4 regions of the Gordonia sp. DT101 genome follow, and region 1 is predicted to be linked to each of the others. Evidence: predicted binding sites of a transcription regulator. Region 1 holds the regulator's gene; each other region holds the start of a gene.
What was found. The regulator LexA, encoded in region 1, represses DNA repair genes until DNA is damaged. The targets are predictions, from matches to a motif close to CGAACANNTGTTCG.
Positions count from the first base shown of each region.

Region 2: ACLQ3I_RS21500 (DUF222 domain-containing protein) is a predicted target of LexA. The motif match lies at 2,665-2,678, and genes of this name have one in related genera.
Region 3: ACLQ3I_RS07240 (DUF222 domain-containing protein) is a predicted target of LexA. The motif match lies at 4,973-4,986, and genes of this name have one in related genera.
Region 4: ACLQ3I_RS04005 (DUF222 domain-containing protein) is a predicted target of LexA. The motif match lies at 5,364-5,377, and genes of this name have one in related genera.

Region 1 covers NZ_JBNCLX010000006.1:176,298-183,956, reverse strand. The annotation lists gene ACLQ3I_RS20180 (DeoR/GlpR family DNA-binding transcription regulator) at 1-614, opposite strand, end outside; gene ACLQ3I_RS20175 (putative PEP-binding protein) at 823-2,496, shown strand; gene lexA (transcriptional repressor LexA) at 2,511-3,269, opposite strand; gene ACLQ3I_RS20165 (LysM peptidoglycan-binding domain-containing protein) at 3,507-4,058, shown strand; gene nrdR (transcriptional regulator NrdR) at 4,162-4,653, shown strand; gene hrpA (ATP-dependent RNA helicase HrpA) at 4,733-7,659, opposite strand, start outside.
Region 2 covers NZ_JBNCLX010000007.1:79,893-87,551, reverse strand. The annotation lists gene helR (RNA polymerase recycling motor ATPase HelR) at 1-855, shown strand, start outside; gene ACLQ3I_RS21500 (DUF222 domain-containing protein) at 899-2,638, opposite strand; gene ACLQ3I_RS21495 (alpha/beta hydrolase family protein) at 2,755-3,927, opposite strand; gene ACLQ3I_RS21490 (cyclase family protein) at 4,132-5,130, opposite strand; gene ACLQ3I_RS21485 (fumarylacetoacetate hydrolase family protein) at 5,120-6,142, opposite strand; gene ACLQ3I_RS21480 (VOC family protein) at 6,183-7,160, opposite strand; gene ACLQ3I_RS21475 (FAD-dependent oxidoreductase) at 7,194-7,659, opposite strand, start outside.
Region 3 covers NZ_JBNCLX010000002.1:161,335-168,993, reverse strand. The annotation lists tRNA gene ACLQ3I_RS07285 (tRNA-Gly) at 138-211, shown strand; gene ACLQ3I_RS07280 (DUF2249 domain-containing protein) at 503-787, shown strand; gene fdxA (ferredoxin) at 784-1,134, shown strand; partial or broken gene ACLQ3I_RS07270 (helix-turn-helix domain-containing protein) at 1,140-1,268, shown strand; gene ACLQ3I_RS07265 (hypothetical protein) at 1,341-1,736, shown strand; gene ACLQ3I_RS07260 (hypothetical protein) at 1,791-2,240, opposite strand; gene ACLQ3I_RS07255 (DoxX family protein) at 2,426-2,950, shown strand; gene ACLQ3I_RS07250 (alpha-hydroxy-acid oxidizing protein) at 3,030-4,199, shown strand; gene ACLQ3I_RS07245 (dihydrofolate reductase family protein) at 4,222-4,773, opposite strand; gene ACLQ3I_RS07240 (DUF222 domain-containing protein) at 5,016-6,599, shown strand; gene ppk2 (polyphosphate kinase 2) at 6,618-7,382, opposite strand.
Region 4 covers NZ_JBNCLX010000001.1:809,183-816,841, reverse strand. The annotation lists gene ACLQ3I_RS04025 (acyl-CoA carboxylase subunit beta) at 1-48, shown strand, start outside; gene ACLQ3I_RS04020 (DICT sensory domain-containing protein) at 77-1,309, opposite strand; gene ACLQ3I_RS04015 (LysR family transcriptional regulator) at 1,409-2,296, opposite strand; gene mqo (malate dehydrogenase (quinone)) at 2,392-3,888, shown strand; gene ACLQ3I_RS04005 (DUF222 domain-containing protein) at 4,113-5,348, opposite strand; gene ACLQ3I_RS04000 (VIT1/CCC1 transporter family protein) at 5,509-6,231, opposite strand; gene ACLQ3I_RS03995 (oxygenase MpaB family protein) at 6,301-7,194, opposite strand; gene ACLQ3I_RS03990 (hypothetical protein) at 7,317-7,556, shown strand; gene ACLQ3I_RS03985 (arabinosyltransferase domain-containing protein) at 7,520-7,659, opposite strand, start outside.

The DNA.
Region 1 (7,659 bases):
CGATTGGCAACCCTGACGATCGCTGCCTTGATGGCGGCCTCGTCCGGATCGGGTGTGGAGAGTCCGTGTGACTCGCTGATCCCGTTCGCACCGACGAAGGCCGTCGAGATGCGTAGTCGCTCCAGGGCCGCCACCGTCTCGGAGCCCACGGTCGCCTGTGTGAGTCCGCGGACACGGCCGCCCAGGACATGGAGGTCCGACGAGTGGTGGCCGGCCAGCGCCGCGGCGATGGGGATGCTGTGGGTGATCAGGGTCAGACGGCGGTCACGTGGCAGGGCGAGGGCGGCCTGGAAGGTGGTGGTGCCGGCGTCGAAGAAGACAGAACCACCGTCCGGTGGGAGGAACCGGATCGCCGCTCGGCCGATGGCGACCTTTTCATGCGTGTGGGTCATCTGTCGTTCGTCGATGCCCAGCTCACCGAACACCGGTGTGGAGCCCGGCCGAACCGCACCGCCGTGTACCCGCTGGAGATGTCCTGCGCGTTCGAGGGTCGCGAGGTCCCGACGGACCGTCTCACTGGTCACGTCGAACAGCGTGGCCAACGCGGCGACGGATGCGCGGCCGTTGGCCCGCACCTGATCGGCGATCGCCTGCTGACGTTCTTCGGCGTACACGGAAGTCCTCGTCTGTTGGAATCTGTGGATTTGTCTGTTGATATATCTGTGTTTACGCCTGTTTATGTTGACAAGTCAAGGTTTTCTTGTAACTTGAATCACATAACCTTCAGTGCGGGCTCATTACCCACAGGACCCGCTGTTCGAGACAGGCCGGTAAGTCCTGGGCCGGAACGGCTCGCGGACCGACGGACGGATAGGGACTTCGGTGACACAGACACAGGTTCTGCAGGGGACGCCGGTGGTGGCGGGTAAGGCCTTCGGACCGGCGATCTGGCCGGGCGCTCGTCCGGAATACGACCCGAGCGCGGCGGAGGCTGCCGTCGCCGAGGACGAGCGTGATGTCGAGACCAAGCGCTTCAGCGACGCCGCCGCGGCGGTGGCGGGACGGCTCCGGGAGCGGGCCTCGCATGCCTCGGGCGCGGCGTCGGAGGTGCTCGTGGCGACCGCGGGTCTGGCCGAGGACCGTGGTTGGGTCGGTGCGGCGTCGGCATTGATCGCCACCGGCACCCCCGCGCCGGCCGCGGCGGTGGCCGCGACCGAACAGTTCGCCGCGATGTTCACCAAGCTCGGCGGACTGATGGCCGAACGGGTCACCGATCTCAACGACGTCCGGGATCGGGTTGTCGCCGAGTTGCTCGGGGTACCCGAGCCCGGCGTACCGGAACCGCCCGTGCCGTCGGTGCTGCTCGCCGACGACCTCGCCCCGGCGGATACTGCCGGACTCGATCCGACACTGATCATCGCGTTGGTCACCCGTCTCGGAGGTCCGACGAGTCACACGGCGATCATCGCCCGTCAGTTGGGGATTCCGTGCGTTGTCGCAGTCGGCCGGCTCGCGACCGTGGCCGTCGGCACCAGAGTGCTCGTCGACGGTACGGCGGGCACTCTGGAGATCGAACCCGACGAGGCGAAGGCGCTCGCCGGTGTCGACGAGAGCCGCCGCAAAGCTGCTGCGGTGGCGTCGTGGACGGGCCCTGGGGCGACCGCGGACGGACATCGGGTCTCGGTGCTCGCGAACGTCGCCGACGGGGCGTCGGCACGGACCGCATCCGGCTATCCGGTCGAGGGGGTCGGGCTGTTCCGCACGGAGCTGGCGTTCCTCGATCGCGCCGAGGCGCCGACGATCGCCGAGCAGACGACGCTGTACCGCGAGGTGATCGACGCGTTCGCCGATCAGAAAGTGGTGATCCGGACGCTCGACGCCGGGTCGGACAAGCCGCTGAAATTCGTGACCCAACTGAATGAGGCCAATCCGGCGCTGGGCGTCCGGGGCAATCGCATCGCCATCGACCATCCCGATATCCGCGCGGTGCAGCTCGATGCGATCGCGGCCGCCGCGCAGGAGGGCGGAGCCACGCCGTGGGTGATGGCCCCGATGATCGCATCGCCTTCCGAGGCAGCGGAATTCGCGGGCGAGGTGCGTCGCCGTGGGTTGGTCGCGGGGGTGATGGTCGAGGTGCCGGCTGCCGCGATCCTGGCTGCGGCGATCCTGGCGGAGGTCGACTTCGTCTCGATCGGCACCAACGATCTGACGCAGTACACGATGGCCGCCGATCGGATGTCGGCCGAACTCGCCACGCTGACGGATCCGTGGCAGCCGGCCGCGCTCGCGCTGATCGACATGGTCGCCCGCGCCGGTCAGGCGGCGGACAAGCCGGTCGGGGTGTGCGGTGAGGCGGCCGCCGATCCGTTGCTGGCGTGTGTGCTCGTCGGCATGGGTGTCAGTTCGTTGTCCGCGGCGCCCGCCGCGGCTGCCCCGGTCGGCGCACGCCTCGCGGAGGTGACTCTCGACCAATGCCGGTCTGCCGCACAAGCGGTGCTGACGACCGCCGGTCCCGCCGAGGCCCGTGCGGTCGCGTCGGCGGCGCTCGACGGCTGACCCTCAGGCGACCCTCACACGCGCCGCATCACCGTGACGACCTTGCCGAGGATCGCGGCCTCGTCGCCGGGGATGGGATCGAAGAGCTCGTTGTGCGGCATCAGCCAGACGTGACCGTCCTTGCGCTTGAACGTCTTCACGGTCGCCTCGCCGTCGATCATTGCTGCGACGATGTCGCCGTTGTCTGCGACGTTCTGTTGCCGGACCACCACCCAGTCGCCGTCGCAGATGGCGGCGTCGATCATCGACTCGCCGACGACGCGCAGCAGGAACAGCGATCCCTCACCGACCAGTTCTCGCGGGAGCGGGAACACGTCCTCGACGGCCTGCTCCGCCAGGATCGGTCCGCCGGCGGCGATCCGACCGAGGACGGGCACGAAGGTCGGCGTGGGCAGCTCCTGACCGTCGGCGAGTCCGGCAGCGGCACCGCCCGGCGGGGTGTGGTCGCCGTCCTGGATGTTCACCGCACGCGGCCGGTTGTGATCGCGCTTGAGCAATCCCTTGCGTTCCAGGGTGCGGAGCTGATGCGCCACCGATGACGTCGAGGTCAGTCCGACCGCGTCGCCGATCTCGCGGATACTGGGCGGATAGCCACGCTCCCGCACGGACTGGCGGATGAACTCCAGGACCCCGCGCTGGCGTGCGGTGAGGGCTGTCTCCGCGAACTCGGGGTCGGCGACGACGGGTGCCGGATCGGACGACTCGTCGGGGGCGTCTACGCTCTCGTGGATCGCGCGGGAGGCTCCGCGCCGCCCGCCGGCCTTGTCGCTCATCGCTGAGTCCTTCCTGTCGGCTGTTGCATCGTCGGCTGTCGCCGAATCGGGTTCGTCTCGCAAAATTGCTGGTCGATCGCGTGTCTCACGGCCGAGGTTAACCGAACCCGCCGACAGGTTCAAACATTTGTTCGACGCGTGTCGAGACTTTGTCGGGGCATCGTGCTACAAATCGAACATGCGTTCCATCGAACATGTGATCGAGGGGACGGCCGATTCGGATCCCAGGAGGACACGATGAGCACAGCCACCTTGACCCGTGAGGCGTCGACCCGCGAGACGCTCGTGCGCGATCTGCCGAGCAGCGGGACCCGGTCCCGCGAGACACCGACGGGCGCGCCGCGACGGCCGGTCACGTCGGGCGTCGGCACGCGTCCCCGGCGCGCCGCCAGGGTCGAGCCGACCCGTCCGGCCGACCGACGTCCGGCCGGGCGTTATAACCCGGGCACGACGATCGTCGGCACCCGGTGTGCGGCACCGGCGGACGATCGGCGGGTCTATGCCCGCCGTCGTGCGGCCGCACTGGCGGTGCTGGTCGGGGGTGCACTGGCCGCGCTCGTCTGGGTCGTCGCCATCGTGGGGACGAACTACGCCGCGTCCGTCGCCCCGCAACCGGTGGGCACCGAGGTGGTGCATGTGCGGCAGGGCGACTCCCTGAGCTCGATCGCCGATCGGGTGGCGCCGGATCTGCCGCGCCAGTCGGTCATCGATCAGATCGTCGAGCGCAACGCCCTGCCCGCCTCGGGCCTCCATGTCGGGCAGGCGCTGATCGCGCCCGCATACCGCTGAGCAACGGACGGTATCCTCCATGGCACAGGTTCCAGCCGGGAACCGGCACGGCGTAGCGAGCATCCGGTGCGCCGGAGTGTCCCGAGATGTGCGTGAGGACAACATGCGCTGCCCGTTTTGTAAGAACGAAGACACCAAGGTCATCGACTCGCGTGTCGCCGATGAAGGGCAGGCGATCCGACGGCGCCGTTCGTGTGCGGAGTGTGGTCGCCGGTTCTCGACGGTGGAGAGCGCCGTGCTGTCGGTGGCGAAACGCAACGGGGTCACCGAGCCGTTCAGTCGTGAGAAGGTGATGCGCGGAGTTCGTCGGGCGTGCCAGGGCCGCGCGGTGGCCGAAGACGCGCTCGCCCAGCTCGCGCAACAGGTCGAGGATGCCGTGCGCGCATCCGGATCGGCCGAGATCCCCAGCAACGAAGTGGGATTGGCGATCCTCAAGCCGCTGCGTGAGCTCGACGAGGTGGCCTACCTCCGATTTGCGTCGGTGTACCGCTCGTTCGACTCGCTCGAGGACTTCCAGCGTGAGATCGATGACCTGCAGGGCGACTTGACGCACGGGAAGACAGTGGACGCCACGGGGTCGATCGTCTCGGAATGACGGCGCCCGGGCGATGTGCGCTCGGACATGCGCTCAGCGGAACCCGTCCAGAGAGCTCAGCGGAACCCGTCCAGAGAGCTCAGCGGAACGCGTCCAGAAAGCGGAGCGCTCGCTTCTCGGAGATCGGATAGGCGGTACCGAGGCGCTGCGAGAACAGACCGACCCGCAGTTCCTCGACCATCCAATGTGCGTACTCGTTGAAGGCATCGCGCCGACCGACGGGGAGCTGGGCGACTCGCTGATTCCAGTGCGCGATCACGCGGTCGACCGCGGCCAGGGCATCGCGATCGCGGCTCGATGATGCCAAGAGGTCGGCCAATCGGTTCTCCGCCGCCTGAAGGTATCGGGGGATCTCGGTGAGATATGTGCGTGGGGTGGCCGCCACGAATCCGTCGAAGACGAGATTTTCCAGTTGCTCGGACACGTCGTCGGCCGCGACGGACCCGCTGTCCTGGTCGATCTCCGATCGGAGCGGGGCCAGATGTCGGAGAACGTCGGTGGCGAGCGCGAAGTACTCGGGGGCCGCGTCCGTCACGGTCGATCGGATCTGGTCGCGGAGCCGCGTGAACTGGTCCGGCGTCCGGATGATGGTGAGATCTCGGGTGGCCACGGCATCGCGGACCGCGCGCCGGGTGCAGTCGGCCAGCAGATCGTCACCTCGCCGATACGGGCTCTGACTCAGCGCCAACCGTCCGGCGGGGTCGAGGGTGCCGATGATCTTCTTGGACAGCGTCGGGATCGTCGTCTCCAGCAACACCACCACCGCGTTCGTGAGCTTGTGGTCGCGTTCGGTCGCGGTGACGGACTCGGTCCGTGTCACGCCGGTTGCTCGGCCTGCATCGTCCCGCACGACATCGAGGCCCGGATAGCGGGTGATCGTCTGGCCCGCGACAGTCGTAGTGGTGGTTTCGGGCAGGTCGCCGATGCCGTCGGCACTCCACGAGGTGTGGACGGCGCGGGGATGAGAGGTGTCGTCGTGCCCGGCGAACCCCTTTTTCAGGTCCGCCAGTGATTTGCCGCTCGCGACCACCGTCCCGGTGCGATCGGTGACGGCGAAGTTCATCGTCAGATGCGCGGGGACACGCTCGAGCGAGAAGTCACCCGGCGACACCGTCATGCCGGTGATCGAGGTGAGCTCGCGAGCCAGACCGGTCAGCAACGGCTCCGACCGGGGTGTCAATCGCGACACCGCGAGGTCGGCGAAGCGCTGAGCGGGCGCCATGGACTTGCGGACGACCTTCGGCAGGGATCTGACCAGCTCGGTGGCGAGCTCGGAACGCAGGCCGGGGACTGACCAGTCGAAGCCGGCGGGTCGTACGTGATCGAGCAGCGGCCGGGGGATCACGACGGTCACCCCGTCGTCGGGAGCGCCGGGCTCGAATCGGTAGCGCAGTTCCAGGCGGGTCTCACCCTGCTGCCAGGCTCCGGGAAAGTCGGTGTCCGCCACGGTGACATCGGCGGCCACGTCCTCCGGTTTCAGGTCGAGCAGCTCCGGATGCTCGCGCCGCGTCTTCTTCCACCACGTGTCGAAATGCCGCGCCGACACCACGTCACCGCCGACGCGTGCATCGTAGAACTCGAAAAGCTGTTCCTCACTGATCACCAGGTCGCGACGACGGGCGCGGTGCTCGACGTCGGCGGCCGCCTCGAGGAGGTCCCGATTCCGGTGGAAGAACACATGATCGGTGCGCCAATCGCCCTCGACCAGGGCGTGGCGGATGAACATCTCCCGTGAGGTCGGCGGATCGATCGCGCCGTAGGGAACGCGTCGCTGAGCGACGAGGGTGACGCCGTAGAGCGTCACCCGCTCGTAGGCCATCGCCGACGCGCGCTTGGCGGACCAGTGCGGCTCGCTGTACGACCGGCGGACGAGGTCGCCCGCGAGTTTCTCGGCCCAGAGGGGGTCGATGCCGGCGACGGTGTGCGCGAACAGTCGTGAGGTCTCGAGGATCTCGGCGGCCATGATGAAGGGTGGTGGTTTACGGGCGAGCGACGAGCCTGGGAAGATCGCCAGCGATGTGTTTCGGGCACCGATGTAGTCGCGTGAGTCTCCCTGGCGGACTGCGATGTTGCCCAACAGTCCGGACAGGATCGAACGATGGATGGCGTCGGCGTCGCGTGGCGACGCGGTGGCGGTCCAATCGAGGTCGGAGACGATCCGCGACAACTGGCGGTGGAGCTCCTGCCATTCCCGGATTCGCAGGAAATGCAGGAACTCGCTCTCGCACATCCGGCGGAACCGATTGCCGGACAACTCCTTTCGTCGGTCATTCAGGTATTCCCAGAGTTCGAGATACGAGAGGAACTCGGAACCCGGCACCGCGAAACGGCGATGCGAGGTGTTGGCCGCCTCGCGATGTTCCGCCGGCCGTTCGCGGACGTCGGGCACCGACAACGCCGCCGCGATCACCAGGACGTGGTCGAGACATCCGAGTTCGTGCGCGGAGATCAGCATCCGTGCCAGACGCGGATCGACCGGTATCCGGGCCATGTCCCGACCGATTCGGGTGAGGACCGGCTCATGATCGTCGCGAGCGGTCTCACGGATCGCGCCGAGTTCGGTGAGCGCGGCCATGCCGTCACGGATGGCGCGAGCATCGGGCGGCTGCACGAAGGGGAATGCCGACACGTCGCCGATGTGCAGGGCGGCCATCTGGAGGATCACCGCGGCGAGATTGGTCCGCAGGATCTCCGGATCGGTGAACGCCGGGCGGTTGTCGAAATCCTCTTCGGAGTACAGGCGAATGCAGATGCCCGGCGCGACCCGACCGCACCGACCGGCGCGTTGCCGGGCGGAAGCCTGGGAGATCGGCTCGATGGGAAGACGATTCACCTTCGATCGGGTGGAGTAGCGCGAGATGCGGGCGGTGCCGGTATCGATGACGTAGCGGATACCCGGGACAGTCAGCGAGGTCTCGGCGACGTTGGTGGCGAGGACGATGCGCCGCCCGCTCGACGGCGCGAAGACGCGTTGCTGGTCGGCGACCGACAGCCGCGCGAAGAGCG
Region 2 (7,659 bases), on a different contig from region 1:
GGGATTCCGCACGCGTGGACGGTGTCGGATCTGCCTCTCCTGGACACTGCGCGCATGCGTCTGGGGGACGCGACAGCTTCGGTCCGTCGACGGCGGCGTGAGTCGGTGCTGGCCGCGGAGCGGGAGCGGATGGATCAGGTGGTGACCGATCTTCTCGACGCCCACGCCCATGACGACGGCGAGGGGGTGATGCCGATGCTGCGCGGCGCGGACATGCGCAACAGCCTCGTGGATGACACCGCCTCTCCGACAATGGATACGGATGCACTCGCCGGCCCGTTCGCCCATCTCATCGTCGACGAGGCGCAGGAGCTGACCGACGCGGAATGGCAGATGCTGCTGTCCCGCTGCCCTTCTCGAAGTCTCACCGTGGTCGGTGACCGCGCCCAGGCGCGGCACGGGTTCACCGAGAGCTGGCAGGAGCGGCTCGAACGGATCGGGGTCCGCGAGGTCACCATGGCATCCCTGTCGGTGAACTATCGGACACCGGAGGAGGTCATGGCCGTGGCCGAACCGGCCATCCGCGCGGAGCTCCCCGACGCGAATGTGCCCACGTCCATCCGTCGCAGCGGCATCCCCGTCGTCGAAGGCCCCGCGGCCGAGCGCGACGCGATTCTCGATCGATGGCTGGCCGCACACGACGAGGGAACCGTCTGTGTCATCGGCGATCCCACGTTCGTCGAGCGTCCGCGGGTGCGGTCCCTCACACCCGAACATACGAAGGGGCTCGAGTTCGACCTGGTCGTCATCATCGATCCAGAGGGGTTCGGGAGCGGCATCGAAGGTGCGGTCGATCGCTACGTCGCAATGACGCGGGCCACGCAGGAGTTGGTGATCCTGCGTGGCACGTCATGAACGACCGGACGCGCGATGCTGGCCACGTGAACCAGGTCGACAGCTACTGAACCAGGTCGAGGTCGTCGGGTGTGAGGATTTCGACTGTGATTCCGTCGTGTACGAGTCGGGTGAAGCGCATGGGTCCGGCGTATCGGTAGTGGGGTGGGGCCACTTCTTTTGGGCGCGTGGGGGTGTCACCTGAGAGTCCGTGGTTTCGCAGGTGGTGTCGGAGGGTGTCGGCGATGCGGTTGCGCCGGTTGATGCGTGGTGGGTTGGGTGGTCCGGTGCCGTTGGTGTTGCGGGTCCAGGCGGGGCGGCCGGCGTCGGGTCCGTCGGCGACGATGTGGGTGGTGAATTGTCCGGGTTTGTGTCCGACCATGCGGTTGTGGGTGGGACAGGCGGCGGCGAGGGCGTCGATGTCGGTGCGGCCGCCTTCGGCCCAGTCTTGTTCGGCGTGGTGGATGTCGGTGTGGCTGAACGGCATGTCGCAGTCGGGGTGGGTGCAGTGGGCGCCGTCGCGGGCGAAGAGCGCGAATCGTTGGGCTTGGTTGGCGAATCGTTTCGCGGTGCCCAGGTGCAGGATTTCGCGGGTGTGGTCGGCGAACACGGCCAGGTGTAGGTCGGCGTGGGCGGCGAGTTCGACGATGTCGGCGATGGGCAGGGAGGCGCCGGTGGTGGTGTGGCCGAGGCCGGCCCGTTCGCGCAGTTCCTGTTCGGTGATCGCGATGATCAGGTGTGGGGGTAGTCCGCGGTGGCTGGCGCCGAGTCCACCGCTTGTCAGGATGTAGTCGAGCAGGGCGCGTAACGCGTCGTGGTTGCGTTGTTCGGGGGTGCGGGCATCGCGGGCGGCGGCGGCGGCGAGGGTGTCGGGGTCGGCGTGTTCGCGTTGTCCGGTGGGTGATTGCTTGTCGTCGGGGTTGTTCATGCCGGGGGCGGCCCAGGCGGCGAGGACGACGTCGAACATGGCGCGGGTGGTCGGGTCCAGGGTGGCGGTCAGGCGGCTGAGTTGTTGGGCGTCTTGTTTGCTCAGTAGTAGGCGGCGTTGGCGGGCGCGGTCATGCTGGTCGGTCACGGTGCCGTCGGGGTCGAGGTGGCCCAGGATGCGGGCGCCGAGGTCGGTGAGGGTTTTTGGGGAGAAGTCGCGAGCGAAGTAGGCCAGACTGGCCTCGGCCGCCTCCACCAGATCGGGTGCCACCGCGGCCGGGATGCGTGCCATGGCGTTCACGATGGTTTGGACGTGGTCGGGTCCGATGGCGCCTTCGGCCAGGGCGGCGGCGGTCTGCGGGTGGCGTGGTGCCAGTAATTCGCCGTGCAGGTTGTACATCTGCGAGACCGCGGCCATCTGTTCTTTGCGGTGGCGCAGGTCGCCGATGCGCAGCTTTTCGGCCATGAAGTTGTGCAGTGAGCGGTAGCCGGCGGTGGTGTGGGCGTCGCGGTCGCAGACATCCATGACTCGGCGGTGTCCGATCGAACTCATCCGCCGGGCGGCACGTTCGTGTTCGACGGCCACCGCCACCAGATCGGCGGGCGAGGCGCTGGTGGTGTCGACGCCGGCGATCCGGTCGAGCAGGTGATGGAACTCGCGGTAGAGCTCCACCACATTCTCACCGGCGGGCAGATCCCCGACCGAAGCCGCGGCGGCCGTGGCCAATTCGGCCTGTCGGTCGAGCAGTTCGTCGTGACTGCGCGGATGATGTTGCTGAAACATGCCCTGCGGCAACCACTGGCCGGCCACCGCCGCCACATCCACGTCCTCGCCACCGTCATCGATGGCCACATGACCAGGGTCGGACTCGCTCATGCGGCGGACCCCCGATCCGATTCGTTCGAACAGATGTTCGAAGTCTAACCGGATTCGAGGCGCCCGCGCAAGAGCTTCAGTCAGTCAATGTTCACGCGCCGCATGCCCCCACCCGGTCACCGCTCCGCAGCGTCGAGTTCGGCAAACGTGTCGGCAACCCAATTCGCGACGAAGTCGCTCACATGACCGAGATCATCGAGGCCGATGTGTTCGGCACCGCCCTCATCCGCGGTGAAGATGCGCAATTCGCGCTTGGGGCTGTTGGTGGCCTGATCGAATGAACGTCGCGCCAAGTCGACCGGGATCTGTCGATCATTGGCGCCGTGTGCGATCAGAAAGGGGACGTCGATCTTCTCCACGACCCCGTCGAGGTGGATACCGTCGGCCATCTCTAGGAAGGCATCGAGGTCGGTCTCGCCCCAGACCCACATGACGTGATCCCAGTAGTGCGGCACCGGGCGCTCTCCCTCGCGCTCGACACGGCGGCGTTGCACCTGCCCCCAATTGTGGTTGGCACCCCAGGCGACGCACAGCGCGAGCCGCTTCTCGAATGCGGCGGCACGCGGCGCGTAATAGCCGCCGAGCGACCAGCCGACGATACCGATCCGCGAGGCGTCGATGGTGGAGTCCGCCTCCAGGAAATCGACGCACGCGGCGGCCCATTCCTCGGAGTTCACCTGCGAGGTGAGCCCCTGCTTGCGCAGTGCCTCACCCGATCCCGGGGTGTCGACCATCAGGGTCGCGATACCGCGCTCGGCCAACTCCTGGTTGTGCTCCGAGACATACATGTGCTCCTTGGTGCTGTCCAGACCGTTCCACTGGATCATCACCGGGGTGGGCCGGCCGTCGGTGGTCGCGGGCTTGGTGATGTATGCGGGGAGAGTGGTGTCGCGGAAGGGGATTGCCACACGACGTGTCAGCGGGTCGTTCAGCTCGAAGGACAGCTCCATCAGGTCCAGGCACCGCTGATAGGTCGCCTCCCGTTCCGGAGTACCGGCCTGCTGCATACGTTCCGCTGTGATCAGGTAGTTGGCGGCCCGCACATACGCCTGCCCGGCTGTGCGCGCGTGCCCCTTCTTGGCGTCGTCGTCGGCGGCGGACACCAGCTGATCGACCATCGCCGTCCATGAGTTCAGGAAGTCGACGGTGCCGACGTCCTCGTTGCCCTTGGCGATGTCGAGGAGGGGGCGGCAGGCCCGGTCGACCTCGTCGATCCGTCCGCCGCTGTTGAGCGCGCCGACCACCGCGAAGTTCCATACGTAATTCTTGCCGGTGAAATATTCGAACATCGTCTACTCCTGGGTGTGGTGGTGAAAGATTTTGCTGTGGAGGTGGTCTCGATACGCTCGCTCGTACCTCGCGGGCTACTCGACCAACGGTGGGGTGGGCCGCTCGTTCGCGGGCTACTCGACCAACGGTGGGCCGCTCGTTCGCGGCCAGTCGACCAGCGGGGGGGAGCCGCTCGACTGCGAGCTACTCGACGTGCGGCGAGCTCACCTGATGGCCATCGGGTTGATCGGCGACCCGACGGCGCCGGTGATCGGCAACGGGGGCGCCACGAGCATGAACTCGAAACGACCGTCCGCGCGGCATGCGGCGGCGAGTCCGTCGAGGTTCCACATCTCGCCGATATAGAGCCCGATATGGGGGATCACCACCTGATGCAAAGGCTGGAACGCGACGTCGAACTCGTTCGGGCGCACCTCGAATCCCCACGTATCCGTGGCGATCCCGGCGATGTCGTGCTCGCGCAACCAATCCGCGGTGGTGAACGACAGACCCGGGGCAGGCCCTCCGGCGTACTCGCCCCATCCGTCGCGCAGGGCACGGGTGAGCTGGCCGGTGCGCACGCACAGGAAGTCGGCTCGACCGACGGCCGAATCGGCTCCCTGCGCGGCGATGGTCCGGTCTAGATGCTCGGGCAGGATCGCGAAGCCGTCGGGTAGTTCCCCGTCGTCGCCGATCGCCCGCCCGACATCGAGGAGCACCCCGCGGCCGACCATGCGCTCGGCTGCGGTCTCGATGCCGGTGACCCGATCGCCTTCGGAGGTCACCACCTGACCGGATCGCCTGCCGTTCCACGCCCGACCGTGATCGAAGATGTGGCCCAGCCCATCCCACTGCGTCGAGCACTGCAGCGGCATCGCGATCACGTCGTCGGCCCCACCGAGGCCGTGCGGGAAGCCCTGTATCCCGGCCTCTGCCTCGATGCCGGTGTCGAGCATGGTGTGCACCGGATTGGTGCGTCGTCGCCACCCCTTCTGCGGACCGTCCATGTCGAACGGCAATGCAAGACTGAGTGTTTCCCCGGTTCGCACCAGACCAGCCGCCCGCAGCCGGTCGGCGGCGGTGATGTGGTTGAGGGTGCCGTGGACGTCGTCCTCACCCCACCGGCCCCAGTTGGAGTTCCGAGCCGCCGCAGCGGCGATCGCGCCCTCGGGGTCGGTTCGATCCAGAACCGTCGACGATGGCCGGGTGGTCTCAGCGGTCATGTGCCATTCCTCTTGTCGTGGTCAGCGGCTGTCCGGCGTGCTCGGCCCGACGACGTTGCTGATCTGTGGTGCGTGGTACCGGCAGCGGCACTCCCGCGGGCCGTGGCGAGCCGATGGTGTTGCGCAGAGTTCCGATGACCTCGACGGTCAGCTCCACGACGTCACCGGGCTGCAGAGGCAATGGATCGAGAGTGCCGCGGCGACCCCATAGCTCGGCCAGACACCCCCCGTTGCCGATGGTCCCGGAACCCAGCACATCACCGGGCCGGACCGCGCTGTCCCGCGAGGCAAAAGCCACCATCGCCGCAAACGACCAGCCCATGTTGGCGGTGACGTCGGAACCGATCTCCTCGCCGTTGACGCGCACGGTGCAGGCGAGGTCCAGAAACCCGTCGTCGTCGACGTGATCGGTGAACTCGTCGGCGGTCACGATGACCGGGCCGAGCGAGTTCGCGAAATCCTTGCCCTTGGCCGGACCGAGTCCGATCTCCATCTCCCGTCGCTGCAGGTCACGCGCCGACCAATCGTTCAGGATGGTGTAGCCGAAGATGAGATCGGCCGCTGCCTCGACGGTGACGTCGCTGCCCGTGGTACCGACGACCGCAGCCACCTCGAGCTCGAGGTCGAGTTGTTCGGAGCCACCCGGGGCGCTGACAACGGCGTCCGGCCCGACCACCACATACGGATTGGTGAAGTAGAAATGCGGTGCATCACACCAGGCATCAGGTACACCGCCAACCTCTTGCATGGACGCTCGAACACCTTCGACATGCTCGGCGAACGCGACGAAGTCCCGGATGGTGGGCGGCTGCAACGGTGCCTCGAACGCAACATCCGAGTGGCCGATGCGACGGCCACGCGCAACGGCGCGAGCACCTTCGGCCAATGCACCGTCGAGACCCTGCCCGATCACGTCGAGCATCTGCCTGCCCTGACCGAGGAGGTGGACGGCGTCGTCGGTGACCACCGCGGCGCTCGTGTCGCCGTCTACGGTGACGGTCGCGAATCTCATGCTGTTGTCCTCTCTCTGACGAAGTTGTCGTGAAGTCGCGTCACACCGGCGGCGCCACGAACAGTCCCTTGTCCGGATCGTTGAAGGACCGGCTCGCGACGAATTCGTTCATCGCATTCGCGGTGCCCCACTGGTCGGCAACCTCGGGCCGGGTGAAGTCGAGCAGGTGCGGATGCCACGTGTCCTCATCGAGGATCTCGAGTTCGGTGGTGTACTCCATCGTGTTCCCGTTGGGGTCCAGGAAGTAGGAGAAGGTGTTGTTGCCGGCCATGTGTCGGCCGGGGCCCCAGATCTTCTCGGTTCCGGACCGCAGCAACCGCCCGGTACCTCTCATGTACTCGTCGATGCCACGCAACTCGAACGACGCGTGGTGCAGCGCGACGTGTGGCCCGCGCGCGATGGCGAGCGAGTGGTGCATCGCGTTGGTGCGCAGAAACCACATCATCCGGCCCATCCGGGGGTGCATGAGTATGTCCGACACGCGGAATCCGAAGTGGCGTTCGTAAAAGGCGACCGTCGACTCGGGGTCCGGGGTGTTGATCACGACGTGCGACAGTTTCACCGGGATGGATTCCCCCGCTTCGATCTTGCGGTGCTCGCGGACAGCCACATCCGCGGAGATCTCGATCGTCCTGCCGTCGACGTCGAAGAAGCGGAAACCGTAACCGCCGCCTGGTGTCTGCAGCGTGCCGGGTTCACCGATCAGGTCGACACCGGAGCGTCCCAGGCGCAACGCGAGATCGTCGACGGCCTGGTCGTCGGCGGCGCCGAAGGAGATGAGGTCGAGACGCTTGTCCGCGGATCGGCGAACCCGTACCGCGTACTTCTCGGGCGATCCTTCGGCGGCCAGATAGGTGACGTCACCGTCGGTGCCGACCTCGGAAAGGCCCCAGTTCTGGGTGTAGAACTCGACCTGCTTGTCGTGGTCTGGTACGGCGATGCCGATGTGACGCAGATGGGTGAACGCGTACTGCGAGGGTGCGTCGGGGTCGGTGTCGTGAATGGTGTCCGTGGTCATGGTGAGCTCCAGATCATCAGTAGCAGAAGTAAATCAGGCGGGGATGGTGAGCATCGCGCCGATCCGGTGCATGAGGCCGGGGACGTCGCCCTGTTCGTGGTCGAGCATCCAGCGCCCGAGCTGGACCGAGGAATCGACGACGGTCTTGGCGCGCTCGAGCCGGCGGTCGGTGAACTCCTGCCACATGACATCGTCGAGGTCGTGGTGCTTCCCGACCACGTCGGCCAGCACCGCGGCATCCTCCAATGCCTGTGCCGCACCTTGAGCCAAGGTGGGCGGACAGCTGTGCGCGGCATCGCCGATCAGCACAACCCGACCCCGATGCCATGGGCCGTCCACCACGTGGGATTCGAAGCGGGTGTAGTTGATGCGGGAGGTATCGGTCATTCCGGCGCGGATGTCGTCCCAGGGTCCGTGATAGTCGGCGGCCAACGTCCGCATGGTCTCGAGGGCCTCGTCCGGTGTCAGCGCACTGCGGTCCTGCGCATCTTCGACCAGG
Region 3 (7,659 bases), on a different contig from region 1:
TAGCACGTCGCAACCCCACGAGGTCCGATTCGAAGCTGCCCGACCCTCACCGACGGGCTCTCGGAATGCGGGTGTCCATGCGCAGGCTCGACCACGACGTTTGCTACTCTGTCGATCGCGAGGTCAGCGCCTCGCACGCCGATGTAGTTCAATGGCAGAACATCAGCTTCCCAAGCTGAATACGCGGGTTCGATTCCCGTCATCGGCTCCAGTATCACCGCAGTAGTGCGATGTTGAGCGCTCTGCCACTGTCTGCACTTTCAGTATCGAGCAGTCGCCACCGTTTCGTTGGCGAGCTTCCCATCGGGGCCGTCTCCGTTGATCGCGGGTGGCCCTCGGGTGGACGGTTGTTGTTCCCCGGGCGCAGGACGGGCCCCTCAACGCGCGAGTGTCACCGTGCACCGGATCAGTCCATTCCTGACAGGTGGCTACCGATTGCGCCCCACGGACGAACAGGCTAACTTTATTACAAGTCGAGCTTGTTTTTATTGAAAGGTGCACCATGCCGGACATCTCCCTGGATGTACGCGAGATTCCAAAAGCGCAGCGGCACCCGAAGATCTTCTCCATCTTCGATTCACTGGAGGTCGACGAGGCCCTCGTTCTCATCAACGATCACGACCCACGTCATCTGCATGGCGAGTTCGAAGCGAACCTGCCGGGTGCATACGGTTGGGAGTACCTGTCCCGAGAGAAGGGCGACTACCGGATCCGCATCAGCAGGACTGCACGAGCGTCTGCGCGCAAGCTGGGGAACACCGCCGAGCGCACGGCGGTGTTGGAGTGACCTACGTGATCGCACTGCCATGCGTCGACGTGATGGATCGGGCCTGCGTCGAGGAGTGTCCGGTGGACTGCATATACGAGGGTGGCCGGTCGCTGTACATCCATCCCGATGAATGTGTCGATTGCGGCGCATGCGAACCGGTGTGCCCTGTCGAGGCGATCTTCTACGACGACGACGTGCCCGACGAGTGGTTGGCATACGTCACCGACAACGTCGACTTCTTCGAGAAGACCCTCCCCGGACAAAACGGACCACTCGGCTCACCCGGCGGCGCCATGAAGCTGGGCCCGGTCCCAGCCGACGGCCCCCTCGTATCGACATTGCCTGCACAGAAGACCGAGGGTTGACGTCTGTGCGGACCGCCATTCTCGAGATCGTGCGCTCGGCCAGGTCACCGATGACTGTTGCCGAACTGGCAGACGCGACCGGGATACCCCAGACGACCGTCAGATTTCACCTTCGTTCACTCGTCGCTGACGGCCTTGTCGATTCCGAGACCGCTCAGCACCGAGGACCAGGCCGACCCAGACTGCTTTATCGTCCGAAGGCGGCGATGGATCCGTCTGGTCCTCGGAACTATGAGCTCCTCGCCGAGGTCCTGACCGAGGCGCTCGCATCGGTACCGGATGCCGAACGGTGTGCCGAGCAGGCCGGGCGCATCTGGGGCGAGCAATGCGCCCCGCACGGCGTCGACCCGATCGCCGACCTCCTGGTTGTTCTCGGCGATTTCGGGTTCGCCCCGGAGGCAACAGACAGTGGGATTCGGTTGAATCGCTGCCCGTTTCTCGAACTCGCAAGAGACCACCCCGGGGTCACCTGTGCCGTTCACCTGGGAATCATGCAAGGCGTTCTCGCATCACACGCGAGCCCGGTACATCTGGCCGGCCTGGAAGCCTTCGTCGACGCCGACCACTGTTTCGCCACGGTCACCACAGGAGGCCGTCCGTAGCGCAACATCAGGTAGCTGTCGACGAGCTCGCGCCCGTTGTTCGCAACATCCTGTTCACGGCTTGGCTCGGGGATCGTAACCCTGGCCCCCGGGGCCTTGCCCGTGGCGCGGCGGCCGGTCACCCTGCTCGTGGGGCTGCGGCTCGCGACGGATTCCGTCCCGCCCGACGTCGGGGTCGAGCTTGTCGGCGCGGGCGAACTCGCTGTCCACCTCTTGCCGGGACTCGGAGGCACGCTCCTGATGGGTGTTCGCATGCTCGCTGAGACGCTTGGCCTCAGCAGCCTTTTGGTCGGCTTCGGCCTTGGCCTTGCGTGCCAGCGCGTCGGACTCCTCGGCGACTGCTTCACGGTGGCGCACCTCCGACACCTGCGCGGTGGCGTTCTGCCGAATGTCCTGCGCCTCGATCCGCCGGTGTTGTCTGCGCTGTCGCAGGAACAACACCAATGCCACGAGCAGGATGGCCACGACGACGATGGCGATGATGACCCAGATTGCAGTATCCACGGTTCCGCTCCTTCGATGGCAAGGGACTTGAGAGTCATACCCAGAACAGAGCGAGATCAATCATTCGCAGCTCGATGACCTTGCAGCCGTTCGTCGGAGCCGCGTAAGCCACCTGAGTGACCTCTCAGCTAAGCGGACTAGAGTTCGCTTTAGCTGGACGCCACAATGCATGGAGGAACGACACGATGTCTACTGATGTTTCATCGCGAGCGAAGGCGCTCGATCTGGGGCTGCTGACGCTGCGCACCGCGGTGGGAGCGACGTTGTTCGCCCATGGCGCGCAGAAACTCACCGGCTGGTTCGGCGGGCCGGGCATCGAGGCGACCGCATCCGGCATGGATCAGATGGGCTTCAAGCCGGCCAAGCTGTCCGCGGTCACCGCCGGGGTCAGCGAAGCTGCCGGCGGTCTGGTCGCGTTGGGCGCGGGTACCCGGGTCGCCTCGGCGGCCGGAGCCGCAGCCATGATCGCGGCCGCCGACGTGCACCGGCCGAACGGCTTCTTCGCGCAGAACGGCGGGTTGGAGTACCCGGCGATCCTGGGCATCGCATCGGCAACGCTGGCACTGACCGGCCCGGGCCGCTACTCCCTGGACAGCAAGATGGGACATCGACTCGAGCGTGACCGGGTAGGGGTGGCCGCACTCGCCGCCGCGACCGCGGGCGCAGCAGCTGTGCTGTACCGCCGGAAAAAGGTGACAGCCGCCGCCTGACCTTGTAACCGGCAAGTCGTCCGGTAGCGATGTCGTACATTCGTCACGGATGGCGCATCGACACAAGGGAGACACTGACATGACACCGGACTACGGGGCTTTCCAACTGGAGATCTACCTGGCCGGTACGCAAGGAGTGCTACCCCGCTACCCGGTGGACTCCGAGTCGCTCGAGCGCAAGGCGCAGGAGGTGCTGCCGTCCTGGATCTGGTCGTACGTGGCAGGTGGCTGCGGGAACGAGCGGACCCAGCGCGCGAACGTCGACGCGTTCGAGAAATGGGGCATCGTGCCCCGAATGGGCGTCGGGGCGACCGAACGCGACCTGTCAGTCGAATTGTTCGGGGCCACACTGCCGTCGCCGGTCTTCATGGCGCCGATCGGGGTGATCGGGATCTGTGCCCAGGACTTCCATGGCGATCTCGCCGTCGCGCGAGCCGCCGAGCGCACCGGGGTTCCGGCCGTGCAGTCCACGCTGTCCATGGACCCGATCGAGGAGACCGGCGCGATCCACCAGGAGACGCCGGGATTCTTCCAGCTCTACATGCCCAAGGATCGTGACCTCGCACTGAGTTTCATCCAACGTGCGGAACAGGCCGGATACAAAGGAATCGCCGTCACCCTGGACACCTGGACACCAGGCTGGCGCCCGCGGGATCTCAATACCTCCAACTTTCCGCAACTCCGCGGCATGTGTATCTCCAACTACTTCACCGACCCCAACTTCCTCGGCAAGCTCGCCAAGAGTCCGGACGAGGACCTGCCATCGGCCGTCCTGCAGTGGGCCGTGAACTTCGGCCAGCCGGTCAGCTGGGACGATCTGGCCTGGATCCGTGAGGTCACCGATCTGCCTGTCATACCGAAGGGGATCTGCCATCCCGACGACGTCCGCCGCGCCATCGACGTCGGCGCCGACGCCATCTACTGCTCGAATCACGGTGGGCGCCAAGCCAATGGTGGACTTTCGGCACTGCAGCACCTCCCCGATGTGGTGGCCGCGGCAGGTGACACACCCGTCTTGTTCGATTCGGGGGTGCGCAACGGCAGCGACGTCGTCCTCGCCCTCGCACTCGGTGCCACCGCGGTCGGCATCGGCCGCTCCTATGCCTACGCGCTGGCCGTCGGCGGCGAGGACGGACTGGTCCATCACCTCCGGTCGATCCTGGCCGAGGCCGACCTGCTGATGGCGATCAACGGCTATCCGTCGATTGCCGACCTCCAGGCCGACGGGGCTCTTCAGCGCGCGATGTAGCGGGCGGCCGTGAAAGCCGCGGTCACCCGGCCGCGTACCTGAGCATCGCGACACCGTTGCCGAACGACTTCGCGTCGACAAGCGCCAAGGTCGGTACCTCGTATCCGTCCGGGAACAGCCGCCGGCCGCGCCCCTGCACGCTGGGATACACGAACAGCCGATATTCATCGACGAACCCTGCACCGATCAGCGCGTGGGTCAGCGTGATGCTGCCGGTCACGACGATGTCCTTGCCGTCCTGCTCCTTCAACGCAGCGACGCCCTCGGCCATCGAATCGCCGGGGATGATCGTCGAGTTCGCCCAGTCGGGATCGGTCATCGTCGACGTCACCACGTACTTTTTCACCGTGTTCAGATAGTCGGTGACGCCGGTCTGGTCGTCGTCCTGGTGCGGCCAGTAGCTGCGGAAGTCCTCGAAAGTCTGTCTGCCGACCAACAACGCATCGGCTTCGGCGTCCTGACGGTGCGACTCCTCGATCAGATCCGGGGTCGTGTCGCTCGGATCGAACCAGGATTCCAACATCTCGATCGACCCGTCCAGCGTGACGTTCTGCGTGACCACCAACGTGCGCATGGGTCCTCCTCGTCGAATGACACAGTGTTCCAGATGGGTAGACCAGGTGGCCCGCCACAGTTCATCGCCTGACACCGGGGTGCACGCCCGCGGACGAGGCTCACGAACGATTCTTGTCAGACCGGTTTCGTAGAGTAGTCATCAGCAGGATCAGTTGTTGATGAACCCGAGGTCGGCCCCCACCGGAGTGGCTGATGTTCGAAGAGATATGTGGGAACGGTCCTGTGTTCCCTGGTTTCTTCGTGCGAAAGGTGTTCTCGGTGTCGGGTTCGGCGTGGTCACTGTCGTCGTGGTGGGGTGTCCCCTCGCCGTGGCCCGATGTGGCACCAATGTTCACCGGTGGGGTGCCTGCTGAGGAGATCCACGACGCGGACACCAACGACCTGGTTGGCTCCTTCGTCTCCCTGCAGCGCGGTCAGTCTTTTCTGGCGTGGCAGAAGTACCAGACCGCAGCCGAACTGCATGCCCGCATCGTCGGCACCACCCCGGACCCGCATGCGCTGTTCCTCAAGGACAGCTTCGCCGACTGTGCCGCGCGGATCGCGATGGCGTTGAGCATCTCTCAGCAGGCCGCGGAAAAGGTCATCAATCAAGCTCTCGCCCTACGGGATCGGTTGCCGCAGATCGCCGAACGACTCCGGGACGGGCGGATCTCGGCCGAATTGGTCGCCACGGTCATCTCCCGCACCGATCTGGTTGAGGGTCATGAGTACGCCGTGGCGGTCGACGCAGAGATCGCCGCCGCGCTGGATCTGCACGACGGTGCGTGGTCCCGCGAACGCGTGCAGGACATGGTCGATCGGATAGTGTTCCGCCACGACCCGGACGGGGTACGTGAGCATCGCAAACGTGCGCTCGATGCCCGCGGGGTGTGGGTACACGACGGCAAGGACGGTACCTCGAAGTTCACCGCGACGATGGCGGCAGAGAACGCGCGGATCGCGATGGCCGCGGTCAAGGCACTCGCGGCGACCGCCTGTGAATTCGATGGACGTACGAAACTGCAGCGTGCCTCGGACGCGGCATTCGCGTTGATGACCGGGACTGCGTTCGAATGCCAGTGCAGCCACCCCGAGTGCAGTGCACAGATCCCCGAACCGGCAGCGATGCCGCAGGTCGACAGCAAGGTGATCATCCACGTCATCGCCGACGAATCCACCGTCGCCGGTACCGCCGACAATGCCGGGTTCCTCGCCGGGCACGGCGTCATCTCCGACGACCACGTCCGCGATCTGGTCGCGCGTCCCGATGCGGTGGTCCTACCTCTCGTACCGCCTGGTACGCAGCCGAACCCGGACGGCACCATCACGCTGCCGGCGCATCTGCCATCGGATCCGTACCGGCCGTCGTCAGCACTGGATCTGTTCGTGCGGATTCGTGACGGCTACAGCGTGATCCCCGGCTCCTCGGTGTCGTCATTCGACGCCGACCTCGACCACGTCGTCGAATACGACCACCGCCATCCGATGCGTGGCGGTCAGACGGCCCCGGACAATCTGAACGCCAAAGACCGCTTCGGGCACCTGCTCAAGACGTTCGGCGATTGGGTCGACGATCAGTACCGCGACTACACCGGCCGCCTGCGCATCGAGTTCACCACGCCCGAAGGTCTGATCATCCCGGGCGATCCCGAACATCTCGACGTCCTGTTCCCCGGGCTGCGACGGATCCGATTCGCCGCGCCCGCTCAGGCACCGCCGCGCACCGCAGAAAGTGCGCCGATACCACCTACTCGTTCGCAGAGTCGGGTGTCAGCCAAACACGCCCGCAGACAGCAGGAACGCGAACGCAACCGCAAACGCCGAATCAAGGAGGCTGACGACTAGAAGCCGAGACCCCCTTGCTCAGTACCGCACCGGAACCTCGGTCACGGCCAGATGAGGACTCGTGTACCCGCTGCGGACCCGTTCGGGGAGTTCGATATCCGGCGCAGCGAGAGGCGTGTACGGCACCTGGTCGAGCAAGTGGCCGATGATGTTGAGGCGTCCACGCTTCTTGTCGTCGGTGTTCGCGACATACCATGGCGCCCAACCGGTGTCGCTGTAGCGGAACATGTCGTCGCGAGCTTTCGAGTATTCGTCCCAGTGCGTATACGACTTCACGTCCATCGGCGACAGTTTCCAGTACTTGCGCGGATCGTCGATCCGGCTCTGCAGACGAAGGGTCTGCTCATCTTCGCTGACCTCGAGCCAGTACTTGATCAGCAGAACCCCGGACCGGACCACGGCACGCTCGAACTCGGGGACGTCGGCGAGGAACTGCGTGGACTGTTCCTCCGTGCAGAAACCCATCACCCGCTCCACGCCGGCACGGTTGTACCAACTGCGGTCGAAGATCACCACCTCGCCCGCCGCCGGGAGATGCGGCACGTACCGCTGCAGGAACATCTGGGACTTCTCACGCTCGGTGGGGGTCGGCAACGCCACGACTCGGAACACCCGGGGGCTGACGCGCTCGGTGATCGCCTTGATGACGCCCCCCTTGCCCGCGGTGTCCCGCCCCTCGAAGATCACGCAGACCTTGGCGCCGGTCGCGCGCACCCACTCCTGCATGGCGACGAGTTCGGCGTGGAGCGGCTTCACCAACTCCCGGAACTCCTTGTTCTTCATCGGAGACGCTGGTGCCGAATCTGATTCGAGAACCCTGGTGCGCTCTGGTGCCGACGCGGCGTCGCGGATCGCATTCTTCTTGGCGTGTGACTTCTTCTTGGACTTCTTCTTACCCACGAGCTGCTCTCCTCGATGACGAATGCCCGGTCGACCACCCCGACAAGGTTTCGCAGAATCCTACGCGGGTGCACACTCGGAATATGGAGTCGCAACATGTGTTCGTCACCGGCGAGCGCTCGGGACGATGAGCGGCCGAAACCATCCGTGCCTTACGATC
Region 4 (7,659 bases), on a different contig from region 1:
AAGACGGAGTACCGCACGCCGCGCAAGCATTATCTGATGCCGATCTGAGGCGTCGACCGTAGGTTTCCCGGCGGCCTCAGTCGAAGCGGAGCAGGATCGAGCGCACTGCCTGCGTGACGGTCATCCGGTCGTAGCTCTGCACGAAGTCGAAGGTGCGGTCGAGGTCGGCGTGGCCGCTGTGCTTGTCGCGCGCCGAGAGCAGTGCAGCGAAGTGCGGGCCGAGGACGGCTACATTCCACTCGTCGACGAGGTCGTCGTCGCGCCGCAGCGGTGCGCGATGGACGTTGCCTTCGCGCAAGTCGGGCAGCCCGACGCCGTATACCCCTGCGAGACCTGTCTTCTCCGACATCAGTCGCCATCGTTCCGCGGTTCGCGGGGTGAAGTGCTCGGCGTGCTGGAAGGTGCCGAGGACGATCGCCGCGCCACCGATGGCCGCCTGGTGTTCGAGCGCCTTGCTCATCTCGATGAGGAGGCGTTTGTCACCGAGGCGTGGCGCGATGGACGCCGACGCGATGGCGTATGGGGTGTCCTGGTCCGGACCGGGGGTCGACCAGACAGGAATGTCGGGAAGCGGCACGACCGGAACGTTCGACAGTGCAGTGGGATTCTCCACCGGGGGATAGAGTCCGCCGATCCCGAACGAGGCGCCCATCGTCATGGCCGTGATTCGCCGGGCATCGTCGTCGACGCCTTCGGCGATGACGACCGCGTGGCTTCGCTCGGTGTGTGCGGCCAAAATGTGAGCCAGGCGGGCAGAGTCCTGAGTAGCATTGTGCTGCAACAGATCTGACCCGGTAATGATGATGTCCGGCTCGATCAGGGAGAGCAGGGTCGCGGCGTCCTCACTGCGTTCGAGGCCGTCGACGCAGATGACCTTCCCTGCCGCCCGGGCCCGGGCGACACGAGCGAGCGTGCGCTGGGGACTGCGGGACACCGCGCTCGGCATGACGACCATGATCTGACGTTCGAGGGTGTCCATGGTGTCGCCTTCGAGATCGTCGAGGAGCTCGAGATCCATCGCCACCAGCAGAGGAATGACGGTGGCGACGGACCGAGCGCGGGCAGAGCGCGCGAACTCGTGGCGTCGCCGGTCGATGACGTGATGCTGTTCCATCAATCTCGCGGCGCGACGCAGCGCGTCGGCCGTCCCGAGTCTGGTCCCGGAAGGTCCGCGGAGCTGCAGTTCGAGCGCGGCGACGGCGCCGTCGGTCAATCGGCACACCGGCGCGAACTGCATGTGCAGTTCGAGATCCTCGAACAGGGTGAACCCGCTCTCGGTCACCGGTGTGCGGCGAGGGTCAGGTGTCATCGTGGATCGGTCTTCTGGGACACGGGGCCATTCACATCCTGGGGCAGGGCAATCGTGTTGCCTCTGGCCAGGATAACACCGTCGGTCGGCACGGGTTGATCACTGAAAACGGTGCCCGACGATGAAAGTGCTCAATCGATGCGTTGCGGGGCTCTGGGTGGTGGTGGCCGACGTCAGTGCAATCTGACGCGTGTGATCGCCGCCGGCGATGGGCTTCTCGACGATGCCGCGGACGCGGTCGGCGGTGCGCGGCAGCAGCGCCACGCCGAGGCCTTTGCGTACGAAGTCTCGAATGGTCGAGAACTGGGTGATCTCGATTCCGATCTCGGGGACGAATCCTGCTGTTGTACACCACTCTTCGGTGACCTGGCGTAGGTGATAGCTCGGGGGGTTCGCGACGAATCGCTCGTCGGCCAGCTCGCTCAGTCGAATCGATGGACGGCCGGTGAGCGCGTGGCCCTCCGGTAGCGCAGCGCAGATCTCCTGTGTCGCGAGCACTCGATGCGGCAGGTCGGGCGGTGGTGGGATCGTGATCGCGAGGTCGAGCCTGCCGTGTCGGAGATCGTCGCTGAGTTCCGCACCATGCGCCTGCTTGAGCTGAAGATGGATGCCGGGGTGGCGACGGCTGAAGTCGACGAGGAGGTCGGTGACCGGCCCTGACCCCATGGTCAAGGGGAAACCGAACCGCACGGTGCCGTGGTCGGGATCGGCGGCGTCGGCGATCTGGGTGAGTGCGGCCTCGACCTCGCGGAGCGGCGTACGCACCGAATCGGCCAGCGCGATCGCCGACGGCGTGAGGCGCACTGTCCGGCCGTCCCGCACCACCAGCGGTACGTGGAGAGCCTTCTCGAGTGCGTGGATCCGACGACTCATCGATGACTGTGGGATGCCGAGGGTCGACGCCGATCCGGTCACGTGACCTTCGTGGGCGGCGAGCTCGACGAGGGCGCGCAATTGTGGTGCGAGTTCGGTGACCCATTCATCCATATATGGATGATATTCGACTGATGATTCATTGGACGGATCAATGTGCGATGCGGGACGGTGTGAGTGATCGGGCGTCTACCGAAGGGAGCCATGACATGGGTACGGACACAGGCGCCGACGATGGGCGTCGCCACGAGGCCGACGTCGTCCTCGTCGGGGGAGGGATCATGTCGGCGACGCTGGGGTCGATGATCGCGGTCCTGCAGCCGAACTGGCGGGTCCTTCTCGTCGAGCGGGCCGGCGCGCTAGCGATGGAGAGCAGCGACCCATGGAACAACGCCGGGACCGGGCACATGGGATTGTGCGAACTCAACTACATGCCGGACCCGGCAGACCGGCGCACGGCCGCCACCGTGGCCCAGCAGTTCCATCTCAGCAGACAGTGGTGGGCGTACCTCGCGAACGAGGGGCTCCTCGAGGATCCACACGATTTCATCACGACGACGCCACACATGGACATCGTGTTCGGCCGTCGCGATGTCGACTATCTGCGTCGCCGCTTCCAGACCCTGGTTGCCGACCCGCTCTTCGCGGAGATGGAGTACTCGGAGGACCGGGAGGAGATCGGCGCGTGGGCGCCGCTGGTCATGGAAGGACGTGAAGTAGGTGAACCGATCGCCGCAACGCGTCACCCGCGTGGCACCGATATCGATTTCGGCGCCTTGACCAAGGCCCTGACGCGCATCATCGTCGAGCGGGGCGGGGCGGTGCTTCTGGATCACGACGTGCGAGCCCTCCGCCAGAACCCGGACCGCAGTTGGCGGGTGACCGGCCGGCAGACGCGACGGCGAGAGCGGTTCACTGTGCAAGCGCAGCATGTGTTCGTCGGTGCCGGAGGGTTCGCCCTGCGACTGCTCCAACGCACGGGCATCCCCGAGATCGACGGCTACGCGGTATTGCCCGTCGGCGCCGCGTTCTACCGTTGCGCGACACCGTCCGTGGTCGCCCGGCATGACGCCAAGGTCTACGGACAGGCCGCGGTCGGTGCGCCACCGATGTCCGTGCCGCATCTGGACAAACGCATCGTCGACCACGACGAGTACCTGCTGTTCGGGCCATACGCGACGTTCAGTACCAAGCTCCTCAAGCAGGGCAGCTTCATCGACTTCTTCACCACGCTGCGGTGGCGCAATGTGCATGTCCTGCTGGCTGCATGTCTGCACAACCTGTCACTGATCCGCTTCCTGCTCACGGAACTCGTCGCCGGTCCCAGGCGGCGGTTCGCGCAGTTGCAGAAGTTCCTTCCGTCCGCGCGGTCCGACGAGTGGGAGCTGATCCCGGCCGGTCAACGCGCCCAACTCGTGACACCGGACAGTCGGCGGATCGGCGTGCTCCGGCACGGGACAGAGCTCGTCGTGAGTGCTGATCGCTCCATCTCCGGGCTGCTCGGCGCCTCGCCGGGCGCGTCGACGGCGGTCCCCATCATGGTGGACCTACTCCGTCGGTGCTTCCCGGACGAATGGGAGACGAGCTGGAAAACTGTGGTGGCGGAGGCGATCCCGGATCTCGACCGTACGGACTGGAACCGGGAGGCCGCGGCGCACAGTCTCGACCGGTCCGCGGCCGCGCTGGGTCTGAATCGCGCATCGTGATCGGGAGCCACGTTGCCCCGGAGACTGTGTCACACAGGCCAGGGGCAACGGGGCTCCTGCCGAGATGCCCTCACACTGTTGAGTTGTCAAGGTTCGTGTGCGGTCCCGATGGTGGTCGGGTGCACGGTGAATGTTCTTCCCGAAATGTGCTGCGCTGGTGTGCGTAACTTCCCGGTCCGCTGGTCGGGTAGCTGACGAACGTGGTGAGGAGGCGTATCGAGACCTCAGGCGGCGATGTTGTCGAGGTGCATGGTGCGTCGGTGGTAGGCGGGCAATGGTTTTCGGTGCGGGTCAACGGCGCTCGGTGGGATCAGCCAGGGGTGGCGGTCGATGCCGAGGGCGATGTCCCAGCCGTGGGCGTGGACCTGGGCGTGGCAGGACGGACAGAGCAGGCAGCCGTTGTCGAGGTCGGTGGGTCCGCCGTCGATCCAGTGGGTCATGTGGTGGATGTGTGCCCAGGAGGCTGGTGCCCCGCATTTGATGCAGCACTGGTCGCGAGCGATGATGGCTTTGCGTTGGTGGGATGTGAACAGGCGTTGTTCAAAGCCCATGTCCAGTGGTGCCCGGTTGCCGTCGATGATGATCTCGGTGATGCCGGCATCACACGCCAGCATCTTCGCGGTCGCCTGTGATAGCGGGCCGAGCCATGGCAGTGACGCGAGGTCGGGGGTGTCGACGGGGATGGTGAGGTTGATGTGGGTTTTCGGGGCGGTCATGAATGGTGTGTTCGCGCAGGCGGCGGCGTCGAGGATCTGTTCGAGTGCGTCGGCGCGTTGCTGACCGGGGGTGCGGGCGTCGGGGGAGCCGTCGGGTTCGGGTCGCGCCGGGGTGAGTGAGTCGATGGCGGCGGTGATTTTCTCGCCGATCACGATGTCGAGGTCACCAGAGACTTTCACTCGCCCATCCGTGGTCGGGACGACGTTGAATTCGTTGAGTCGGCGGTCCTCACCGGCGGGCACGCCACCGGTTTCCTCGGCGACCTGGTTGCCGCGTCCCCGCGCGACCTGTTCGATCGCTGTGGGTGTGGCTCCGGACAGTGCTTGGGCAATCAACGCCTGCTCGTGTTCGAGGCGTTCCTCATCGCAGAGCCCGTCGGCGGCCCGACGCACGATGTGCGCCAACCCGGCCACCATCGCATCGACATGCTCACCGGAGAACACGCCATCGTCGGCGTAGCCCGGCAGCCGTTGCAAGGCTGTCAGTGCTGTACCGATCCGCAACCAGCGTGACGCGACGCCGGGTGCGGCACCCATCTCGATCAGCAGGTTGCGCGTTGTGCCGCCGGACTGTTGTGCCACGCCCAACCGGTCGAGCGCCGCGGCGTGGATCGCCAGCCGGTGATCGACAACGTTACGCAGTTCCATCAACGCCTTCGTAGCGTCGAACACCTGCCGCCCCGACGCCGCATCGGCGACCGTGACCTCACGCGCACAAGCAATGATCGAGCTGATCTCCCCCATGCCATCCAGCATACTCGCACATACGTTCGAGTCAAGCAATTATTCAGTGCCGCAAAGAAACTCGTCAATTTGAGCTGGCCAGAACCCCTTAGACTACCGCTCGCTTCCGACAGTTTCGGCCCCTGCGGTAACGGGTACGTTCACACATGTGGAGCCGCGATCACGCCACCGTGTGCCCGACCAGCCGGCCGATGGCGAAGGTGACGATCATCGCGAGCGCACCGCCGATCACCACGCGCAGCATCGGCCGCCACGGACGGGAACCGCCGAGTGTCGCACCGATGGCACCGGTGAGCGCAAGGGCGACGATCACGGCGATGAACGTCACCGGGATTCGCCATGAGACCGGCGGCGCGAGAATGGCGATCAGGGGGAGCAGCGCCCCGGCAGTGAACGACACCGCCGACGAGAGGGCGGCCTGCCAGGGGTTGGTCAACTCGTCCGGATCAATGCCGAGCTCCACGTCGGCGTGCGCCTCGAAGGCGTCGTGGTCACTGAGCTCCCGAGCCACCCGGCACGCGGTCTCGTGCGTGAGTCCCTTTGCCTCGTAGAGGCCCACGAGTTCGTCGAACTCGGCCTGCGGTTGTTCGAGCAGTTCCCGTTGTTCCTTTGCCAGCAACGTTCGCTCGGTGTCGCGCTGGGTGCTGACCGAGACGTATTCGCCCAGCGCCATCGAGACGGCACCCGCAGCGAGTCCGGCAATGCCTGCGGTGAAGATCGGTGCACGGGCCGCAGTGGCGGCCGCCACGCCTACCACGATGCCTGCTGTGGAGACGATCCCGTCGTTGGCGCCGAGGACACCTGCGCGCAGCCAGTTCAACCGATTCGCCAGGGAACCGGTGTGCGGTTCGCCGCGGTGCTGATGTTCGTGATCGACGGTCATGGCTCAACTCAACTGCCACAGCGGCATTCCTGCAAGAAAGGAAACGATTGCCTTAGTGGGCACGCCGACTCAGAAGACCTTGATCCCCAACCGCCGCCGGAGACGCATGTCGTAGAGGTACGCCTGCAGCAGACCTCGCGCGACCCGCCCGGTCGCCGGCTCGACCAGGCGGGCGACCCGCAGGGTTCGGTCGTAGGCCGCTTCGTCCTCGGGACTCCATCGCCAGTGCATCATGGTGCGGAACTCGGGCGGCAGTCCCGCTCTGATGAGGTAACTCATGGGGCGGCCGAGTACCTTGTGCGCCATCGTGCCCGCCGGTCCGATCCGCTCCTCCAGGAATGATAGATCCGAGAGTTGTTGCAGCAGTGCGCGTACCGGTGGGTCGATGGTCATGTCGTCGAGCTGACCGCGCCAATACTCCTGTAGGTCTGCGTAGCTTTCCGGCCACTGCTCCGCGGTCACGTTGAGGGTGGTGCCGAGCCACCGGGAATCGTCGACGACCCGATCTTTCTCGGCTGGAGTCAGTGGCCCGTGGAGGAGTTCGTACTGATCGAGGAAGTACTTCACCAAGCACACCGCCACCCAGAGCTGGAGTCGGGAGTCGTTGGCGCTGTAGTGGACGGGGCTCTCTGCTGTCGAGTAGACGAGGTCGTGGATTCGTCTCAGCTCGGTGCCGACAAAAGCCCGGTCCTCGTCGTCCCCCATCAGTGCGACTGCCAGGAAGGTCCCGGTGGTCCGGCTGCGTTTGATCGGATGCTTCACCGCGCTACCGGAGTCGACACGACTCTCCACCACACCGTGGCCGACCTTCGGATTCGCCAGTTGCATGATCACGTTGGCCCCGGCGATCGTCGGGCCGAGCCCGGTGACCAGGTCGCCGGTCCGTCGGACACGACGCCGCCCCCGCGCGGGCCTGACGTCGGCGACGTGCGCGTGCTGGTACGTGTCCGGGCCACGATCCATGCCGTCAGGTTAACGCCGGAGTCCGGCCGGAGTGCGGATTCGGCGTGAGCCGCTGCCTCGCTGATCGACTTGACCCTCGCCGACCGAGTAGCCGGTGGGCCCCGCCGCTGGTCGAGTAGCCGGTGAGCGGAGCGAGCCTGCGTATCGAGATCCCTGGTGTGGAGTGGTCTCGATACGTCCGCTCGTTCCTCGCGGTCTACTCGACCAGCGGGGGTTGGTGTTCGTTTGTCGTGGTCTATTCGACCGGCGAGGGGTTGGCGCTGGTTCTCGCGGGCTACTCGACCGGCGAGGGTTGGCGCTGGTTTACGCGGCTACTCGACCGTGATCAGTACCCGCTCGAACGCATGGGTGCGGGATTGTAGAGCCCGGAATGCCGCGCGGTCCCCAGCTCGAGTTGTGCAGGTGGTGCCGGATCGATCTCGGTGAACCTCTGCAGGCCACCCCAATCCCGCCCCCAGTTGTTGC